2 regions of the Pseudomonas sp. No.117 genome follow, and region 2 is predicted to be linked to the other one. Evidence: predicted binding sites of a transcription regulator. Region 2 holds the regulator's gene; the other holds the start of a gene.
The links. Region 2 encodes FliA, which starts transcription of late flagellar genes. Its sites were predicted from a motif close to CTAAAGTTTNNNNNNNNNNNGCCGNTAA; they were not measured.
Positions count from the first base shown of each region.

Region 1: the regulator FliA is predicted to act here: its motif matches at 1,866-1,893, upstream of ACYJP6_RS23035 (methyl-accepting chemotaxis protein).

Region 1 covers NZ_BAAJNP010000010.1:81,989-85,394, reverse strand. Annotated here, with positions in the region: gene ACYJP6_RS23035 (methyl-accepting chemotaxis protein) at 1-1,830, opposite strand, end outside; gene ACYJP6_RS23030 (ATP-binding cassette domain-containing protein) at 2,083-2,850, opposite strand; gene ACYJP6_RS23025 (ABC transporter permease) at 2,850-3,406, opposite strand, start outside.
Region 2 covers NZ_BAAJNP010000007.1:261,729-265,134, reverse strand. Annotated here, with positions in the region: gene flhF (flagellar biosynthesis protein FlhF) at 1-625, shown strand, start outside; gene fleN (flagellar synthesis regulator FleN) at 718-1,548, shown strand; gene fliA (RNA polymerase sigma factor FliA) at 1,545-2,285, shown strand; gene ACYJP6_RS18460 (chemotaxis response regulator CheY) at 2,373-2,747, shown strand; gene ACYJP6_RS18455 (protein phosphatase CheZ) at 2,767-3,406, shown strand, end outside.

The DNA.
Region 1 (3,406 bases), on a different contig from region 2:
CGATTGCCGTTCCGAATCCTCGGCGCCGCTGGCCAGGGTGTCGCCGAGTGCCTTGATGGTGATGACGTTGCGGGTGATTTCCTCGGTCACCGAAGTCTGCTCCTCGGCCGCCGTGGCGATCTGCAGCGACATCTCGGAGATGACCCCGGCGCTCTCGGCGATGGCCTCGAGGGCGCTGGAGGCCCGCTCCACATCGGCCACGCTGCGTTCGGCGATGGCCATGCTGCTGCCCATCCGCTGCACCGCCTGGCGGGTCATCTGCTGGAGCGTGCCGATGGTCTCGTTGATTTCCCGGGTCGACGCCTGGGTGCGCTGCGATAGCGTCCGCACCTCGTCGGCGACCACCGCGAAGCCGCGGCCATGCTCGCCGGCGCGGGCGGCCTCGATGGCTGCGTTCAGCGCCAGCAGGTTGGTCTGCTCGGCGATGCTCTGGATGCTGTCCAGCACCTTGGCGATGGATTGCGAGTGCTGGTCCAGTTCGCCGATCACCTGGGTGGCGTCATCCACTTCCCGGGCCAGGCTGGTGATGGAGGTTTTGCTGGTCTGCACCAGGCTCAGGCCCTGGGTAGTGCTGTCGGAGGATTGCCGGATAGCTGCGGCGGTCTGCTCGGCGTTGCGGGCGATCTCCTGGGTGGCGGAGGACATCTCCGTGACGGCCGTGGCGACCAGGGTAATTTCCTGTTGTAGGCGGCCCAGTTCCTGGGTGGCCGAGGCACTGCGCTGCAGGACCTTCTGCGATTCGGCGTCCACGTTCTCGGCATGCTGGCGCACGCCGCCGATCAGGCCATGCAGGCTGGCGACGAACTGGTTGAAGTGTCCCGCCAGCCCGCCGACCTCGTCGTGGCTCTGCACGGCGATCCGCCGGGTCAGGTCGCCCTGGCCATCGGCGATGACCTGCAGGCCCGCGGAGACTACGCCCAGCGGCCGGAGCAGGTAGCTGCAGAAGAGATTGATCAGCACCAGCGACACCCCCAGCACCGCCGCCAGGATGGCGACGCTGATCCACAGTTGCCGTTGCAGCGGCGCCATGAGCACCCCTTCGTCGACGATCATGATCAGGGTTTCGCCGTTGTGGTTCATGGGCGCCGCGTACAGGCGCTGGCCAGCCGCGGTCTCGACGTAGCTCTCGCCCGGCGCCTGGGCCAGGCCCTTGAGGGTGTCCGCACCCAGCAGCGGGTAGAGGTCGGTGATCGGCTTGGCCAGCAGGGCGGCGTCCTCATGCCCCAGCACGATGTTCTGGCCGTTGACCAGCACGGCGCTGCCGGCACCCGGCAATTGCACGCGCTTGAGCTGCTCGAGGATGTCGCGGATGCTCACGTCGGCGCCGAGGATGGCGGTCGTCTTGCCTGCCGATTGCAGGGCCCAGCCCAGCGACAGCACGTTCTGCTTGGTGGCCGCCGCCACCGTGGGGATGGAGAAGAACACCTGGCCGGGGTGCTGCAGCGCCTGCTGGTACCACAGCCATTTCCGCGGATCGTTGTTGTCCGGCGGCAGCTGGACGCCATTGGCGTTGACCTGGCTGCCGTCACCGCGGGCATAGAAGACGTTGTCGAAGCCACCCGACAGCTTGACCTGGTTGAGGCTGGCGGGAAGATTCGCCTCCTGGGTCTCCGGCGCCAGGGCGCCCAGGGCCGCGGCCTTGCCATCGAGCCACTGGCGGACGCCGCCGTTGAAGACGAAGCTGACCGTCTTCAGCTGCTCGACCGTGGAGGCCTCGAGGGCCGCGCGTGTGTTGAGAAAGTTGATGGTCGTCAGGCCGATACCCACGACCAGGACGGCTGCGGTGGCTGATAGCGAGAGTTTCTGTTTCAACGACAGGGCAGTGGGCATGAGGGGAGATCCATCGGGATGTTTGTTATCCCCCTGTATCGACAAAGGCGCGGAGTACCTTAAGCGCAGCGGTCATCCTGGCGAAGACGGACTCTTGCGCCCTGGCAACGCGCCAGGCAGGCGAGCAGATCGCGATAGTGCGACAGCCCCGGCTTGCCACCCAGGGAATAGCCACCATCGACCTGGCTTCCTACAGGCACCCTGGTTGCCCGTAGGAAGCTCTCGGCGAGCCGTTCAGCCGACGCCTTTGGACTAGGCCGCCACGGTCTGGGCCCCGGTCATCAGCGCCACGGCGTCGGCCATGGAATGCTCGCGCGGGTCGATCACCGTCAGCCGGCGGCCCAGCCGATGGATGTGGATGCGGTCGGCGATCTCGAACACATGGGGCATGTTGTGGGAGATCAGCACGATGGCGATGCCCCGCGCGCGCACGTCGAGGATCAGCTCCAGGACCTTGCGCGACTCCTTCACGCCAAGGGCGGCGGTGGGTTCGTCGAGGATGATCACCTTGGAGCCGAAGGCCGCCGCCCGGGCTACCGCCACGCCCTGGCGCTGGCCGCCGGACAGGGTTTCCACCGCCTGGTTGATGTTCTGGATGGTCATCAGCCCCAGCTCGGACAGCTTCTCCCGGGCGATGCGCTCCATGGCCTTGCGGTCCAGGGTCCGGCAGAGGCTGCCGAGCAGGCCCGGCTTGCGCAATTCGCGACCGAGGAAGAGGTTGTCGGCGATGGACAGCGCCGGCGACAGCGCCAGGTTCTGGTAGACCGTCTCGATGCCGGCGCGCCGTGCGGCGATGGGCGAGGCGAACTGGATCGGCTGGCCCTCGAAGCGGATCTCGCCCTCGTCCGGGCGCAGGGCGCCAGAGATGGCCTTGATCAGCGAGGACTTGCCGGCGCCGTTGTCGCCGATCACGGCGAGGATCTCGCCCGGCAGGAGGTCGAAGTCGGCATGGTCGAGGGCGGTGACGCGGCCATAGCGCTTCACCAGGCCACGGGCCATCAGCAGGGGTTCGGTAGTCATCAGCTGGCCGCCTTTCTGATCCATTGGTCGATAGCCACGGCCGCGATGATGAGCGTGCCGATCAGCAGATAGGTCCATTGCACGTCGGTGCCCAGCAGCCGCAGGCCGAGGGCGAAGACGCCGACGATCAGGGCGCCGAACAGCATGCCGAGGATGGAGCCGCGCCCCCCGAACAGGGAGATGCCGCCGATCACCACGGCGGTGATGGACTCGATGTTGGCGAACTGGCCGGCGGTAGGCGAGACCGAGCCGATCCGGCCGATCAGCACCCAGCCGGCGAAGGCGCAGATGAGTCCGGACAGCCCGTACACCGTGATCAGCATGCGCCTGACGTTGACCCCGGCCAGTGCCGCGGCCTCGGGATCATCGCCCACTGCATAGAGGTGCCGGCCCCAGGCGGTGTGGTTGAGCACGTACCAGAGCAGGGCGACCAGTGCCGCGAGAGCGATTACCCCATAGGTGAAGACGGCGCCGCCCAGGCGGAAATTCTCGCCGAAGACCTGCAGCAGTGGCGCCGTCGCGCCGATCTCCTGGGCGCGGATGGTCTCGTTGCGCG
Region 2 (3,406 bases):
GACCACCACCCTGGCCAAGCTCGCCGCCAGCTACGTATTGAAGTACGGTCCCCAGAGCCTGGCGCTGGTCAGCATGGACAGTTTCCGCATCGGTGCCCAGGAGCAGATCAAGACCCTCGGTCGCATCCTCGACGTGCCGGTGACCCTGGTCGACCCGGGCCAATCCCTGGCCCAGGCCCTGGCGCCCCTGGCACGCAAGCGCCTGGTGCTGATCGATACCGCCGGCATGCCCGCCAACGATCCGGCGCTCAAGGCCCAGCTCGAAGCCCTGGCCAACCGCCAGCTGAAGATTCGCAACTACCTGGTACTAGGTGTCACCAGCCAGAGCCAGGTGCTCAAGGCGGCCTACCACAGCTATCGTCGCTGCGGCCTGAGCGGCTGCGTGCTGACCAAGCTGGACGAGGCCGCCAGCCTCGGCGAAGCCCTCGGCCTGGCCATCAGCCAGCGCCTGCCGGTGGCCTACATCGCCGACGGCCCGCGCATCCCGGACGACCTGCATCCGGCCCGTAGCCACCAGCTGGTGAGCCGCGCGGTGAGCCTGCAGGCGCCGGAAGAGCCGAGCGAAGAAACCATGGCCGGGATGTTCGCCGGCCTGTACCAAAGCAATGCCCGCCGCGCCGGTTAGCGCAGACGAACGGTAGTGGTGCATTGCATGCCTGGGCACGCCAAATGCACTTGGTCTAAAGTGTGACGGATTTCAATCAAAGGTATCAGGCAATGGGTAGCATGCATCCCGTCCAAGTCATAGCGGTCACGGGCGGTAAAGGCGGTGTCGGGAAGACCAACGTGTCGGTCAACCTGGCCTTGGCCCTGGCCGATATCGGGCGGCGCGTCATGCTGCTCGACGCCGACCTGGGCCTGGCCAACATCGACGTTCTCCTCGGCCTGTCGCCCAAGCGCACCCTGGCCGACGTCATCTCCGGCGAATGCGATCTGCGCGACGTGCTGCTGCAGGGGCCGGGCGGCATCCGCATCGTCCCGGCGGCCTCGGGGACCCAGGCGATGGTCAATCTGACGCCGGCCCAGCACGCCGGCCTGATCCAGGCCTTCAGCGACATCAGCGAGAACCTCGACGTGCTCATCGTCGACACCGCGGCCGGTATCGGCGATCAGGTGGTCAGCTTCGTTCGCGCCGCCCAGGAAGTCCTGGTGGTGGTCTGCGACGAACCCACCTCCATCACCGACGCCTACGCCCTGATCAAGCTGCTCAACCGCGACCATGGCGTCACCCGTTTCCGGGTCCTGGCGAACATGGCGCTGACCCCCCAGGAAGGCCGCAATCTCTTTGCTAAGCTGACCAAGGTGACCGACAGATTCCTGGATGTCGCCCTGCAGTACGTGGGTGCCATTCCGTTCGATGAAGCGGTGCGCAAAGCCGTGCAGAAACAGCGCCCCGTGTTCGAAGCCTTTCCGCGTGCCAAGGCCTCGCTGGCCTTCCGTGCGGTGGCTCAGAAAGTCGATGGCTGGCCACTGCCGGCCAATCCGCGCGGCCATCTCGAGTTTTTCGTCGAGCGCCTTGTGCAACCAGCCATCGGTACCCACGCATGACAGCATCCAGCGGGCTTCGCATGTACAGCAAAACCTCGGAACGTACCCAGCAGGAGCAGCTCATCAACCGCTATGCGCCGTTGGTGAAACGCATCGCCTACCACCTCCTGGCGCGGCTGCCAGCCAGCGTGCAGGTCGAAGACCTGATGCAGGCCGGCATGATCGGCCTGCTGGAGGCCTCGCGCAAATACGACGCGGGCAAGGGCGCCAGCTTCGAGACCTACGCCGGCATCCGCATCCGCGGCGCCATGCTCGACGAGGTCCGCAAGGGCGATTGGGCACCGCGCTCGGTGCACCGCAACACGCGCATGGTCACCGACGCCATTCGGGCAGTGGAAGCGCGCACCGGTCGCGACGCTAAAGATTCCGAGGTCGCGGCCGAACTTAAATTGAGTCTGGATGAGTACTACGGCATCCTTGGCGACACCATGGGGAGTCGCCTGTTCAGTTTCGACGACCTCATGGAGGGTGGTGAGCATGGGCTCGAGGAGAGCGGTTCGCATGAACTCGAACCCGGTCGCGGTCTGGAAGACGAGCGCTTCCGCAAGGCCCTGGCCGACGCCATCGCCAATCTCCCGGAGCGTGAACGCCTGGTGCTCTCGCTGTATTACGACGAGGAACTCAACCTCAAGGAAATCGGCGAGGTACTGGGAGTGAGCGAATCACGCGTCTGCCAGCTCCACAGTCAATGCGCGGCACGCCTGCGGGCGCGGCTGGCGGAATGGCGTTCGCGTTAACCGGCTGGTACTCAGGCTACTACGATTGCTTAGGCGCGCCTCACGGCGTGTGTGCGGATTAGGACGGAGGTCGACTTGGACAAGAACATGAAAATCCTCATCGTGGACGATTTTTCCACGATGAGACGCATCATCAAGAATTTGCTGCGCGATCTGGGCTTCACCAATACCGCCGAGGCGGACGACGGCAACACCGCGCTGCCGATGCTGCAGAGCGGCAACTTCGACTTTCTCGTCACCGACTGGAACATGCCGGGCATGACCGGTATCGACCTGCTGCGCCAGGTCCGTGCCGACGCGCGGCTGAAGACCCTGCCGGTGCTGATGGTGACCGCCGAAGCCAAGCGCGAGCAGATCATCGAAGCCGCTCAGGCCGGCGTGAATGGCTACGTGGTCAAGCCTTTCACCGCCCAGGTGCTGAAAGAAAAGATCGACAAGATCTTCGAGCGGGTGAACGGCTGAAGAAAGCCGCGGGGACGTTATGGATCAGCTTGGCACCAACAGCTTCAGCGACTTCGAGTCGAATTTAAAACAGCACGCCCAAGAGCTGGTGAAATGCCTGGAGAGCGGCGACTTCGCCCAGGCCGTGCAGGTCATCAATGAACTCAACCAGCTTCGCGACCGGGGTCTCTACCAGGAAGTCGGCAAGCTGACCCGCGAGTTGCACAACGCCATCGTCAACTTCGAGATCGATCCGCGCGGCATGGCCGGCGAAGAGGTCTCCCAGATCAGCGATGCCACCGATCGTCTTTCCTACGTGGTGAAGATGACCGAGAACGCCGCCAACCGGACCATGGATCTGGTGGAGGAGAGCGCGCCGCTGGTGGGCAACTTCGGCGACGAGGCCCGCGCCGTGCACGCCGACTGGAAGAAGTTCATGCGCCGGGAAATGGGCGCGGACGAATTCCGTGAGCTGGCCAAGCGCGTCGACGCCTTCCTCAGCCACAGCGAGAGCAGCGCCGGACAGCTGTCGGCCAAGCTCAACGACATCCTGTTGGCACAGGACTACCAGGACCTCACCGGTCAGGTCATCAAGCGGGTGGTCAACCTCGTCGGGCAGATCGAGAAAGACCTCGTCAAGCTGGTGATGATGGCCAGCCAGGTCGACCGCTATACCGGCT